DNA from 2 places in the uncultured Erythrobacter sp. genome. Region 2 is predicted to be linked to the other one. Evidence: predicted binding sites of a transcription regulator. Region 2 holds the regulator's gene; the other holds the start of a gene.

Region 1 (6,958 bases), 240 kb from region 2:
CCGCTGGCGGTGAGGCCAAGGCGAGCGCGCAGGCGATTTCGAACGCTGCTATTTTCGTCCTTTTCCTCGTCAACGGAATGCGGATCGCCCGCGGAGAGATTGCGCGCGGGCTAGCCAATTGGCGCTTTTTCCTACCGCTTTTCCTGTGGGTCTTTGGTGTGATGCCACTGATCGGGCTTGGCATGTCCAACCTCGCTTCAAGCGTGCTGCCGCCGTTGGTGGCCTTGGGTTTCCTGTATCTCGGGACGCTGCCTTCGACCGTGCAATCAGCGACTTCCTATACCAGCCTTGCAGGCGGCAATGTCGCTTTGTCAGTAGTCGGAGCGGCGTTAATCAACATTGCTGGTGTGTTCGTGACTGCACCGATCTTCGCTGGGCTCGCCGGGAGCGAGGCGGCGGAGATCGGGACCGACACGATTGTGCGCATCGGCCTGATTCTTATCCTGCCTTTCTTGATCGGACAGGCGCTTCAAGGCTGGACAATCGAGTGGCTTGCCGCGCGAAAAAAAGACGTCGCATGGCTCGACCGGATCGTGATCGGGATCGCTGTTTACGTCGCGTTCTCCGGTGCGGTCGAGCAGGGTCTTGGCACGATGTTCGGCGCTACGGATTGGGTGATCTTAACTGCGTTGGTAATCGGGTTTCTCGCGCTCGGCACTGGAGGGGCCTGGCTTTCCAGCGGGCTGCTCAAGCTTGAGCGTGAGGACAGAATCGCCTTCCTGTTCGCTGGCGCGCAAAAGAGCGTGGCTATCGGCGCGCCGCTTGCCGCTATCCTGTTTGTGCCCGAAGTCGCAGGCTTCGTGATCGCGCCGCTCCTGCTTTATCACCTGCTGCAATTGGTCATCGCAGCGCCGCTCGCCAATGGGTTGGCGCGCGGTTAGCTTTTTGGCTGGTAGGTCTGCTCTTCGCCGGGGAAGCTGCGTGCGCGCACTTCGTCGGCATACTTTTCAACCGTCTTGTCGATGACGCTGGCGATATCTTCATAGCGTTTCACGAAGCGAGGCACGCGTTCGAACATGCCGAGCATGTCTTCTGTCACCAGCACCTGACCGTCACATTGGGCCGATGCACCAATGCCGATAGTCGGGCAGGAAACCGCCTGCGTCGCTTCGATTGCGATGGGTTCGACCACCCCTTCGATCACGATCGCAAAGGCGCCCGCCTTGTCGAGCGCGACCGCATCGCTCACGATCTTGTCCGCCTCTGCATCCGAGCGCCCGCGTGCTGCATATCCGCCCAATACGTTGACTGCCTGTGGGGTGAGGCCGACATGGCCCATCACCGGAATGCCGCGTGAATTGAGGAATTCGACCGTTTCGGCCATCGCCTCGCCGCCTTCAAGTTTTACCGCCGCTGCGCCGGTTTGCTTGAGGAGATAGGCTGCGCTCTCAAACGCTTGCTCTTTCGATGCCTCGTAAGAGCCAAACGGCATGTCGATCACGACTACCGAATGATAGCTGCCGCGCACAACCGCTGCCCCGTGATTGGCCATCATCTCGAGGCTGACAGGAATGGTTGAATCGAGTCCGTAAATCACCTGCCCCAGCGAATCTCCAACCAACAACAGATCGCAATGCGCATCGAGCAGTTGCGCTTGCCGAGCGGTATAAGCGGTGAGCATCACCAGCGGTTCTTCGGTGACCCCATCCTCCTTGCGTGCACGGATGCCCGGCACGGTCAGGCGCTTGCGCGGCTTGGGGGTGGGAGTGGCTCTGCTGGTGCTCGTATCGAGCTGGAATGTAGTCGACATGGGCGCAGCATTTAGCGGGGCGTGGGGACAAAGGCAAAATGTCTGCTTGTTTGGCCCTTGGCCTGCGCGCCGTTTCGTTGCACATAGGGCGCATAAAGGGAGAGCGCGCTTGCGGGGAGCGCGCATCAAGAGGATAATTTTTCAATCATGGCAGCAACAGGTTCAGGCCACGAAAACTGGTCGTCGCGCAGTGCATTTATTCTGGCCGCGGTCGGCTCGGCCGTCGGGCTGGGCAATATGTGGCGTTTCCCGGCAGAAGCGGGTGAGAATGGGGGCGGCGCTTTTGTACTGTTCTACATCTTCTGCGTGTTGCTGATCGGCCTGCCGGTTCTGCTGTCCGAAGTTCTGATTGGCCGGCATGGCCAGGCCAATGCGCAAGAAAGCGTGCGCAAGGTCGCGCGCGATTCCAATGCTCCTGAAGGGTGGGGCGTGATCGGTTCCATGGGCGTGTTTGCTGCGTTCCTGATCCTCAGCTTCTACTGCGTCGTGGGCGGCTGGGTCGTCTATTATATTGGCGTCTTTCTGAGCGACCTTTTCCAGACGGGCCTTGCGGGCGGCGCATTTGAAGGGCGTGCTGCGGAAGATGTCGAAGGGCTGCTTCCCGGTTTGTTCGGCAATGGCGGGCTTATGGTTGGCCTTAATCTGGGCTTTCTGGCGGTGACGATGTTCTTCGTCGCGCGCGGGGTTTCGAGCGGGATCGAATGGGTCGCGGTTTACCTGATGCCGCTGTTTTTTGTGCTGTTCCTTGGCATTACGATTTACGGCGCTTTCACGGGTAATTTCGGTGATGCGGTCGCCTATCTCTTCACCTTTGATGCGTCGAAGCTTACGGGCGAAGTGATGCTGGCGGCGGTGGGACAGGCGTTCTTCTCGTTGTCGCTCGGTGTGGCAGGGATGATGACCTATGGTGCCTATGCCAACCGCGATACCAATCTTGGTGAGACCTCTGGGATTATCGCAGGTGCGGATACGGCGGTTGCTTTGCTCGCAGGCCTTGCAATTTTCCCGATTGTGTTTGCCGCCGGTCTTTCTGCGAGCGTCGGCCCGGGACTGATGTTCCAGTCGTTGCCGATTGCGTTCCAGGCGATGCCGTTTGGCTCGCTGATCGGTCTGGCGTTTTTCATCATGGTGTTCTTTGCCGCGCTCACCAGTTCGGTCTCGCTGCTTGAGGCGCCGACGGCGTGGGTGTTTGAGAAGTTCAAGCTGAAGCGCCCTGTTGCGACCGTGATTGTCGGGCTTGGAGCGGCTGTCCTCGGGGTTCTTTCTTCGCTGTCGTTCAACGATATGGCGGAATTCTATCCACTCGGGTTCATTCCTTTGTTTGCCGAGACGAACTTCTTCGACACTCTCGACGGGGTGACGGCGAAGCTGTTTATGCCCATCGGAGCTATCCTGACCTGCATCTTTGTTGGTTGGATCGCCGATGCGAAGCTGATCGATGACGAGAACGGGCTCGACGGGGTGTTACACCAGACTTGGCGCGCGCTGGTTCGTTTTGTTTGTCCGGTTGTGCTGGCGATCATCCTGGCGTTCGGCCTCTTGGGTTAGTCCCCTTGTAGAGCGATTGCAGTCCAATACGGATTGCAATCGCTCCCCATCTATGGAACATGATAGGAACATATACGAGACTCAGGTGAGTCTCTTGCGATGTTCCTATGACGAAACCTGCTCCTCTCTCCGGCGCGAAAGCGCTTGATGCCTTCTCTGTCCCCTCGCGTTCCAAAAGCGGGGCGGTGAGTGTTGGTTCTGTGCCGCATCTGTCCGGCAAGCGCATCGCTGCGCTGTCGCGGGCGCGGGAGGGGCGGTGGAAGCCGGGACTTTCCGATCAGCCGCTGCATAGCGAGATTTTTGCAAGCACCCGGGATGCCAGCGGGGCAGGGCTGGCGCTGGCTCTGGCGCGCGATGCGCTTCGCTTCGCTGCCGGAGCCGATGACCCGCTAGCCGAGGCAGAAGATCGCCGTCAGGTGCTGTGGGTGCAGGACAAGCGCGCGGTGCAGCGCGGCGGGCGGCCTTATCTGCATGGCCTGCCTGCGGAACTGCGCGACCGGTTGATCCATGTCGAGGCGGCGACGCCTGAAGACGCGCTGTTCGCGCTCGAAGAGGGGCTCAAATGCCGCGATCTTGCCTGTGTGATCGGAGAGATTGCAGGCAATCCGCGCGCGCTCGATTTCACCGCCTCGCGCCGGCTCAGCCTGACCGCGGAAAAGCATGGCGTGGCCTTGTGGCTGGTGCGGGTCGAGGCGGAGTCAGACCTGTCCTCGGCACGGATGCGCTGGCGGGTGGGGGCAGAACCGTCTGAACCACCCTTGTGGAATGCCGAGGCTCCCGGCGCGCCGCAGTGGAGGGCCGAGCTGTTCCGCGCGCGCAGCCATGCCCCCGGACAATGGACCTTGAACAATGACAATGGACGCCTCTCGATCCGCCAATACCCGCGCCCAGCGAACACAGATGCAGGCACAGACGCCAACACCGAAGCTGCAGGATCGCCGGATATTGGCCATCTGGTGCGCGCGACTGTCGGTCGATCGTTGGCAGCAGTCTCTCGGGTCTGAGACTGGAGAGATTGGAGGCGAGGGCGCGCCCACCGTCCTCATCAGCGAAACCGCTCATGGACCGCGGGTAGAGGCAGCGAACGATGCGGGGATAGAGGCAGGCGCGCGCGTCGGAATGATGCTTGCCGATATGCGCACCTTGTGCCCGCATATCCAGACTGCTCCGGCTGATCCGGCGGGTGATCTTGCCTTCCTTGAGGAACTTGCACTGTGGGCGCAGCGCTGGGGGCCGTGGAGCGCGCTTGATCCGCCCGATGGCGTGCTTGTTGATATCACCGCCGCCGCGCATCTGTTCGGCGGGGAGAGGCGCTTGCTGGGTGATGTCGAGGCGGCCTTCGCACAGCGCAAGCTGAGAGTGCGCAGCGCCATCGCGCCAACGGCAGGCGCGGCATGGGCGCTTGCTCACTTTGGGACGCATCTTGGTCCGCAGCGCGCGATGCTCGGCCCGCGCGATGATGCGATACGCGTGCTGGGCGATCTGCCGGTGGCAGCTTTGCGGCTCGATGCCGACGTGCTTACCGTGCTGCGCCGTCTGGGACTAAAGCGTCTGAGCGATGTCGCCGATATTGCCGGCAACATTTCTGGCCCCACTGAAGCAGCGGCACGCGATGCGCTCCAGCGCCGCTTTCGCAATCGACGTTCGCCTAGTGCCAACCCGTTGATCCGGCTCGACCAGCTGCTCGGCAGGGTGCCTGAGCCGCTGCTGCCGGTGATCGCGCGGCATGCCCCGATGGTCCAGCGCCGGTTGATGGAGCCGATCCGCCATCGCAGCCTGCTCGATCAGGTGCTTGCTGATCTCACCGTCGACATGGCGCGCGAACTGGAGGGGAAGGGTGATGGCGCGCGGCGGCTCGAGCTGGGGATGTGGCGGGTCGATGGGCAGGTGATCGTGAGGCGGCTCGAACTCGCCGCAGCGACCCGCGATCCGCAACATATGACCAGGCTGTTTACCGAGAAACTTGACCATATAGAGGCTGGTTTCGGCATCGAAATCATACGTTTGCGCGCGAGCTGGACCGAGCCGCTTGGTATGGGACAGCGCGATGTCGAACAGGCGGCAGAACGGCATGGAACTTCGCTGGCCGCCTGCATCGACCGGCTGAGCGTGCGGCTTGGCTCGCAGGCGGTGCGCAGGCCTGTTTCGCGGGCCAGCCACTTGCCCGAACGTGCGCAAGACTGGCGGCCTCCGCTCGAGCCTCATCCAGTCTCGCAGAATATATTAGAGATGCGAGAAAGGCCTTTGAAATTACTGGACAAACCAGAGCGAATTGCAGTGCTTTACGCTTCGCCGGATGGCTATCCACAGCGCTTTCGTTGGCGCGGAAATGTGCATGAAGTTGCCCGCGTTGAAGGGCCGGAAAGGATCGCACCTGAATGGTGGCGTGTGCGCTCTACGGTGCGGCTGCGCGACTATTACCGGATCGAGGACGCCGAGGGGCGGCGCTACTGGATCTATCGCCACGGATTATCAGGCGACGGGCGCGGAGGCCTCCCCGACTGGTTCTTGCAGGGCCTGTCCGCGTGATATCCCTAAGGTCTGGTTGCTACCGCGCTTAAACTTCGTTTACCCATTTGTGTCATACACGTATCATGAACGTGCAAAGTGTTCCGCGAACCTCAAACCGGCGGCCTCTTAGCCTGGTGGTTAAGAGCCGGGTGCAGTCGCGCGTCATCTATGTCGATTTGATCGATATTTCCGAAGGCGGATGCAAGATCAAGGCGACGCGCGGTTTCGCCAATGTCGGCGACCGGGTGACAATGAAACTCGGAAATATCCACGCACCACTCGGGCGGATCGCCTGGGTGCAGGATCGGTTTGCCGGTGTTGCCTTTGAAGGTGAAATCCACTCAGCTGTTCTTGATCACATGTGCACGGAAAACGAAGCGAACCTTCAGTGCGAGCCGCAACGGACATACCGGGTCTAACCTGGACGTATGAAAAAGAGGCCGGAACTCTCCGCCCCGACCCCCTCTCAATCAGCACAGATGTGTCGATCAACCGCCGCTAAACGGCAGTGAGCTGTGGTGGAGAACGATCTTCAGATCGCCGTTCTCGTCCTTTTCATAGGCGAAGGAATACTCGACCTTGGTCTCACCCCCGTCGCTGCCGGTGAAGAAGTAGTTGCCCATCGCAACCGCCATGTCACCGCCGTCGGAGATGACGGTGCCGTTATTTTCCCAGCGAACCGCACTGTAAGGCGCGATGGCAAAGCCACCATCTTCGGTGCCCTCGGTGCCAACGAAGTAGCTGAGCGCTTCTTCGGTGGTTTCGCGGAACTGGTCTTCAGCCGCCAGAGTGGGCTTGAAGAGGATCGTCGCGTCATCGTCATAGGCGTAGTGCGTGGCGATATGTTCGGCCGCACGCGCGCTGTAATCGCCTTCGTCTGTGAAGACCTGTCCGATTGCGACAATGCCTTCGCCCCACGCGGTTTGCGCGGCTTCGACTTCTTCAATGGTAATCGGATTGCTGGTGGCTGCCTCGGTTGAAGCGGTCTCGCCTCCGCCACAGGCAGCAAGAGCCAGAGCGCTTGCACCGAGGAGGGGGATCGTCATCAGCTTGTTCATTTCATACTCCCTTGCGGGGAGCATCCGGCCCCCCGTTTGAAATCTGCGGCGGATTGCCGCGGAATACGTCCGACATCACGAGCGGAATTGC
Region 2 (6,958 bases):
CCCCGCTGGGGTCAAACGCCAGCTGATCGGCATTGCCCGCCCCGGCTATGTCCCGATCTATGCCGAAGCCAAAGCGCGTCTGGGCACTGAGCGGACCTATATCGTTTCAGGCGATGAGGGGCTGGACGAATTGAGCCTCGCGGGCGGTAACGAGCTTGCCGATGTCGAGGGCAACGAGTTCACCATGAAGCGCGTCGATGCGAATATGATCGGCCTGCCCAACTCGCCGGTGGAGGCCATTCGCGGCGATGATGCGGTGCATAATGCCAAGGCACTGAGCGCGCTGCTGGGCGGCAATCCCGGACCTTATCGCGATGCGGTGATCTTCAATGCAGCGGCGACTTTGATGGTCGCGGGCGCGGTTGAGGATTGGCAAGTCGGCGCGGATATGGCGCGCGAGGCGCTGGATAGCGGGCGAGCCAAAGATTTGCTCGCCAAATGGATCGAGCTTGCGAAATGAACAAGCTGGAGGAAATCTGCGCAGCCAAACGCGAGGAAGTCGCCGGGCGAAAAGCCTCTGTTTCGCTCGCCGCGCTAGAAACAACCGCGCGCAGCCAGACTAGCCCTCGCGGGTTCGAAGCGGCTTTGCGGACACGTACGCAAACCGGATTTGCGCTGATCGCCGAAGTCAAGAAGGCCAGTCCGTCCAAGGGCCTGATCCGCGCTGATTTCCACCCGGCCACCCACGCCAGAGATTACGAAGCGGGCGGCGCGGCGTGCCTCTCGGTCCTAACCGATGCGCCCTACTTCCAGGGCCATGAGGACTTTCTGATCGCTGCGCGCAGCTCGTGCGAATTGCCGGTGCTGCGCAAGGATTTCATGGTCGACCCGTGGCAGTGCACAGAAGCGCGCGCGATTGGCTCTGATGCTATCCTCGTCATTGTCGCCGCTCTTGAGAACAGCGCGATGGCGGAGATCGAGGCTGCGGCTCTGGAACACGGCATGGATGTGCTGGTCGAGGTCCATGACGAGGCCGAGATGGAGCGTGCTGCAACGCAGCTCAAAAGCCGCTTGATCGGTGTGAACAATCGCGATCTCAAGACCTTCACCACGTCGCTCGCAACAACCGAGCGCCTCGCCCCGCTAGCCCCCGAAGGCGCATTGCTGGTGGGCGAAAGCGGCATTGCGACGCATGCGGATTGCGAGCGATTGGCGAAGAGCGGCGTGCGCACCTTTCTTGTCGGTGAAAGCCTGATGCGCGCCGATGATGTCGCGGCGGCCACGCGGGCACTGCTCGAAGGCTGAATTTAGCCTCTGTCCTACAGCGCCCAGTCATGGCATCACACGGGTCATGACTTGCCCAGATCACCCTTGCACGACCCCAATTTTTGAGCAGTTCCCAATGAACCGCTTTTTTGCTTCAGGACCGTGTAACATGCGGTCCATGTCTCCGCTAAGGCTCTGTAAATGAACGGACTCACTCACCTCTCCGAAAGCGGCTGTGCGCACATGGTCGATGTCGGCGGAAAAGCAGCAACCGCGCGCGTTGCCGTCGCCTCGGGCCGGATTGCTATGTCGAGTGAAGCGCTAGCCGCGATCCGCGCAGGCGATGCTCCCAAAGGCGACGTGTTGGGCACTGCCCGCATCGCAGCCATCATGGCAGCCAAACGCACTGGCGAGCTGATCCCGCTGTGCCACCCGCTCGGCCTCGAAGCGGTGAGCGTCGAGTTCGACTTCGAAGACAGCGCCATTCGCGCCACCGCCACAGCATCGCTCACCGGCAAGACCGGCGTTGAGATGGAGGCGATGGTGGCGGTCTCGACCGCGCTGCTGACGATCTACGACATGGCCAAGGCGATCGACAAAGCGATGGTGATCGGCGAGGTCCGCCTGATCGAGAAGCGCGGCGGCAAGTCGGGTGACTGGAAGGCTCCAGCCCCATGACCGACAGCGTGAGGACACAATGAGCCTGCTACCTCTCGAAGAGGCGCAGGCACGCTTGCTCGCGCTTGTATCCAAGATGCCGGGCGAATCCGTCGCGGTTGAGGATGCTCTCGGGAGGGTGCTTTCGGGCGATCTGAAGGCTGCGCGCACTCAGCCTCCTGCCGACCTCTCGGCCATGGATGGCTATGCCATTGCCGGCGCACAGGGGTTTGCGGGGCCATGGGAGCTTGTCGGCGAAAGCCGCGCTGGCGTTCCGTTTGCTGGTTCGCTTAGCGCCGGACAGGCCACCCGCATCTCGACCGGCGCGCATATGCCTGAAGGCGCAAGCTCGGTCCTGATCCAGGAGAACGCTACTATCGCCGATGGCAAGGTGAGCAGCGATGATCCTCCCCCACCGGGCCGCCATGTGCGAAAGCGCGGCTTCGACTTCGCGCAAGGTGACACGGTGCTCCACAGCGGCACCCGCATCGGCCCTGCACAATTGGCGCTCGCGATGTCGGCAGGGCACGCCGCGCTCGAAGTTGCGCGCCGCCCGACCGTTGCGATCCTCGACAGCGGAGACGAGCTGGCCCGCGATCCCGCGCAATGTGGCTCCGACCAGATCCCTGCCAGCAACGGCGCGATGATTGCCGCGATGCTTGCGCCGCTGGTGGGTGAGACCATGCGGCTTGGACCCGTGGGAGACGATCTGGATGCGCTTGCGCAGGCGCTGGCCAAGGCAGAAGAAGCTGACATCCTCATCACCTCAGGCGGCGCGTCGGTGGGCGATCACGACCTGATCCAGCAGGCCTTGGGGGACTGGGGTGCGCAGCTCGCTTTCTGGAAGGTCGCGATCAAGCCGGGCAAGCCGTTGATGGTGGCAAAGCGGGGTTCGCAAGTTGTGCTCGGACTGCCGGGCAATCCTGTCTCAAGCTTCGTCACATGCTTTCTGTTTGGACTGCCGCTTGCGCGCGCCACGCTGGGGATGCGCGAGTGCCTTCCGCAAGCGCTCACGATGCGAGCAGGCGAGGCCCTGCCCGCAACCGGAAGCCGCCGCGAGTTCCTGCGAGGCGTTGCAGATCGCAGCGAAGTCCGCATCGCCGCATCGCAAGACTCCAGCGCCCTGCGCGCGCTTGCTGAAGCGGACTGCCTGATCGACCGGCCGGTCGGCTCGCCGGAAACAGCAGCCGGAGAGCCGGTTCAGGTCTATCCACTCCACAATGGCTGATTTCTGCGGTTTCCGGCCTTAGAGCGGCTTGACTTGCCGAATCAAGTTGCTTACTTGTTCCACATTCGTTCACCATATAGGTGCGCGGGCAGTGCTCTGAAATGCACCGGTATCCATGCGAATGGACGGTGCCTCTGGGGGCGCGAGTAACTGGCACTGCACGATGCTTCGGTTAGGGGCGGCGTGCGTCACAGTGCGGCTTTACGGAGTTTGCCCATGCTGACGGCAAAACAGAATGAACTGCTTCGCTTTATCCAGAAACGTCTGGCTGAAACGGGTATTTCACCGAGTTTCGAAGAAATGAAAGAGGCGCTTGATCTCAAGAGCAAGTCGGGCGTTCACCGCCTGATTTCGGCGCTTGAGGAACGCGGCTTCATCCGCCGCCTTGCCAACCGCGCGCGTGCGCTCGAGGTGATCAAGACGCCGGAGGATGCAACCCCCACCCCGCGCGCTACGCATGCTGCAAATGATGCAGCCGCGTCTGTTTCGACTACGATGCGGCAGGCTCCCGAACCTGCCAATGACGTTATCGAAATTCCGCTTCACGGTAGGATCGCTGCTGGCGCTCCGATCGAGGCGCTTGAGGGACAAAACTCGCTTCCGGTGCCTGCGGCTCTGCTTGGGCCGGGTGAGCACTATGCGCTTGAAGTGTCGGGCGATTCGATGATCGAGGCGGGCATATTTGACGGTGACTTCGCGCTTGTGCGCCGGACTGATAGCGCCCGCGATGGCGAGATTGTCGTGGCGCTCGTCAATGGCGAGGAAGCGACGCTCAAATACCTGCACAAGGATGGTGGTAATATCCGCCTTGATCCGGCCAATGCCGCTTATGATCCGCAGATCTATGGCGCGGCGCAGGTTCAGGTTCAGGGTAAGCTTGCAGGACTGCTTCGGCGCTATCACTGATAGCTCTGCTGTGCGCGGGGTTGAGGGTTAATCCCCTCTCTCCCCGCGCCACCAGCCATGCTCGCCCTGCCCGCTCGCAACTTGGGAAATGCGGCCGTTCTCCAGATCGAGCGCAAGGCCGCCGGTTCGCTCAAGCATGCCCCTATCGGCCTTGAGCCATCGCGGTAAGCAGGAGCGCGGCAGGAAACGATCGGCGACAACGATATCGGCTTGCTCGCAAGCAGCGGCCAGTGCGCGCTCTTCGATCAATTCGCGGTTGCGGGCGAGCAGCAGCACCCAGTCCCGCCCGCCCCGCTCTATGTTGATGACACAGAATTCAGGAGAACACCGCGCACCCTCCCACTCGGCAATCGGGATCGGATCGCTTGTGACGCTGGAAAGTTCGAGCAGATTGTCCCGCGAATAAGAGGATCGGCTGTCGCGTAAGGACAAAAGCGAACGGCTTCCATCTGGCGCATCAACAGTGATCCCGACATGCCGCCCTTCACGTCCGATCAACACGTCCGGAATGGGAGTGGAAAGCAGCATCACGGTAGCGGCGGCAGCAGGCACGAAGCCAAGCAATCGCGCCTTGCCGCTCCACAAGGCAAGCCACAGTCCGCCTATGACGAATAGCGTCACGGTCAGCCCGCTCATCTGCGGCATCAACTTGACAGCGCCCGGTTGTCCCGAAGTGAAGTGAGCAATCGAGAGGAGTAGGTCGAGCGATGCTTCGGCGAGCCACCAGAACGGCGCTCCGAGGTCAATCAGATCGAAGAACAGACCGAGCGCGATCAGCGGCATCGAGATGAAGGTCACAAGCGGGATCGCGATGACATTGGCAAAGGCTCCGTAGAGCCCGGCGCGGTGAAAGTGGAACAGCACAATAGGCATCAGCGCGATCTCGATCACGAGACCTGTGAGGAAAAGCATGGCAACCCGCCGTCCCGTCCTCGCCCCCCAACTCTCCTCGCGCGGCGCGAGAAACGCGCGCACCGCTCCGCTGGTATGCAATGCTACGATTGCCAGCACCGCGGCGAAGCTCATCTGGAAGCTCGGCCCGACAACGCTTTCGGGCCATAAGGTCAGGACAAAGACCGCCGCCACCGCGACCATGCGCAGTGACAAAGCCTCGCGTCCCATCGCAAGCGCGATCAGCACCAACATCGCGGCAACGCAGCTCCGCACAGTCGGTACCTGCGCTCCGGTGAGCAAAGTGTAGCTGATCCCCGCAAGCGCGCCCACCAGCGCCGCTGCAACCGGCAATCGCACCCGCAAGGCGATAGCGGGGAACAATGCGAGCAGCTTGATTGCCAACAGATAGGCTGCAGCGATAACTGCGCTCACATGCAGCCCGCTGATTGCCAGCAAGTGGGTGAGACCTGCATCGCGCATTGCCACGCGGTCAGTCTCCGGGATCGCCCCCCGATCGCCGCTGGCAAAGGCTGCGGCGATGGTGCCGGCCGATCCATCGACCCGGCTGCGCACATGGCTGGAGAGGCTGCGCTGCAAGGACGCGATCAGGTCTTGTCTTGAAGCCGGTTCGACCAGTTCAACCTCGCCCATCACGCTGCCGGTCGCGGCCAAGCCCTTGAACCATGCTGCGCGGGCGAAATCGTAGGAGCCAGGTAACATCGGACTAGCCGGAGGCATAAGCCGTGCGCGCAGCCGGACGACAGCTCCCTCGAGCAGCACGCTCTCACCGCTCACAGGGCTGTATTGAGTATCGATACGTGCGACCTCTTCGAGCGGGATATTGACCCGGATCTTTCGGCTTTCCCCGGTTTCGGCGTCGCGCATCGCAAGTGTTAGCCGGATGCGGTCTTGCGAGGGCTGGTCGTCGCGTTCGAGCACGTAGCCTTGGACCCGCTCGATACTCGGGCGGTCGATCGGCTCTGCTCCAACCATTTCCGAGCGTGCCCAGACCACGGCGAGGCCAGCGGCGAAGACAATCGAGCAGGCAATCATCGCTTGGCGCAGCTGGTCCCGCTCGGGCCGGTCGCGCCACGCAGCTAGCGCAAACAAGGCCAGCAACAATGCGCCAGCAATAACACCCACCCACTGCCACGGGGTCTTGAGCGCGAACCAAGTCAAGATCCCGCTCGCAAACAGCACCGCCAACCACGGCGCACGGTCGAACCCCGCATTGCCGAGAAAGGCCTCGGCGCGGTCTGCCAAAACACCGCCCCAAACACTGGCAATGCTGGACAATTTGCGAGGGCTTTGCCACAGGCGCGCAGCGGGACCGCGATGCGCGGACGGCGCGCCCACTTTGTCGGAGCCGCCTCCATCGGGATCGCCCGCAATCGGAATGTTCGGCGCTTCAGCCAATGGCCACGTCCCCCTTCGGCTTGGCTGGGCTCGGATCGCGCAAGTGAATAGGAATTAGGCGCTTATGGCAAGCCCACAGGCCAATGCGGTGACAAATCAAGTCGTCACCCGCTTCGCACCCTCGCCCACTGGCTTCCTGCATATTGGCGGGGCGCGCACGGCGCTGTTCAACTGGCTCTATGCGCGCCACCATGGCGGCAAGGCGCTCTTGCGGATCGAGGATACTGACAAGAAACGCTCGACGCAGGAGGCGATTGACGCGATCCTCGACGGTCTGGATTGGCTCGGCCTCGACTATGACGAAGCGCCAGTTTTCCAGTCGCAGCAGGCCGCGCGCCATGCCGAAATAGCGGGCAAGCTGCTCGAGGCGGGCCACGCCTATAAATGTTTCGCGACAAGCGAAGAGCTTGAGGCGATGCGCGCCGAACAGCGGGCGAACAAGCAGCCGATGCGCTATGATGGTCGCTGGCGTGATCGCGATCCTGCTGAAGCCCCCGCAGGCGCGCCTTTCACCGTCCGGCTCAAGACCCCGCAAGAGGGGCAAGCGACGATCCGTGACGAGGTTCAGGGTGAGGTTTCAGTCAAGAACGCCGAACTGGACGACTACATTATTCTGCGCGCTGATGGCACGCCGACCTATATGCTCGCGGC

The links. The regulator LexA, encoded in region 2, represses DNA repair genes until DNA is damaged. The targets are predictions, from matches to a motif close to GTTCCNCNCTTGTTCT.
Region 1: a site for LexA is predicted at 3,353-3,368, ahead of Q0887_RS03385 (recA-like protein). Genes of this name have one in related genera too.

Annotation. Positions count from the first base shown of each region.
Region 1 is NZ_CANLMB010000001.1:698,391-705,348, forward strand. It holds gene Q0887_RS03370 (bile acid:sodium symporter family protein) at 1-881, shown strand, start outside; gene panB (3-methyl-2-oxobutanoate hydroxymethyltransferase) at 878-1,750, opposite strand; gene Q0887_RS03380 (sodium-dependent transporter) at 1,898-3,298, shown strand; gene Q0887_RS03385 (recA-like protein) at 3,406-4,302, shown strand; gene Q0887_RS03390 (DUF6504 family protein) at 4,199-5,827, shown strand; gene Q0887_RS03395 (PilZ domain-containing protein) at 5,893-6,228, shown strand; gene Q0887_RS03400 (phosphoribosyl-AMP cyclohydrolase) at 6,298-6,867, opposite strand.
Region 2 is NZ_CANLMB010000001.1:941,288-948,245, forward strand. It holds gene trpD (anthranilate phosphoribosyltransferase) at 1-460, shown strand, start outside; gene trpC (indole-3-glycerol phosphate synthase TrpC) at 457-1,245, shown strand; gene moaC (cyclic pyranopterin monophosphate synthase MoaC) at 1,408-1,884, shown strand; gene Q0887_RS04610 (molybdopterin molybdotransferase MoeA) at 1,904-3,091, shown strand; gene lexA (transcriptional repressor LexA) at 3,308-3,997, shown strand; gene Q0887_RS04620 (ComEC/Rec2 family competence protein) at 4,025-6,307, opposite strand; gene gltX (glutamate--tRNA ligase) at 6,372-6,958, shown strand, end outside.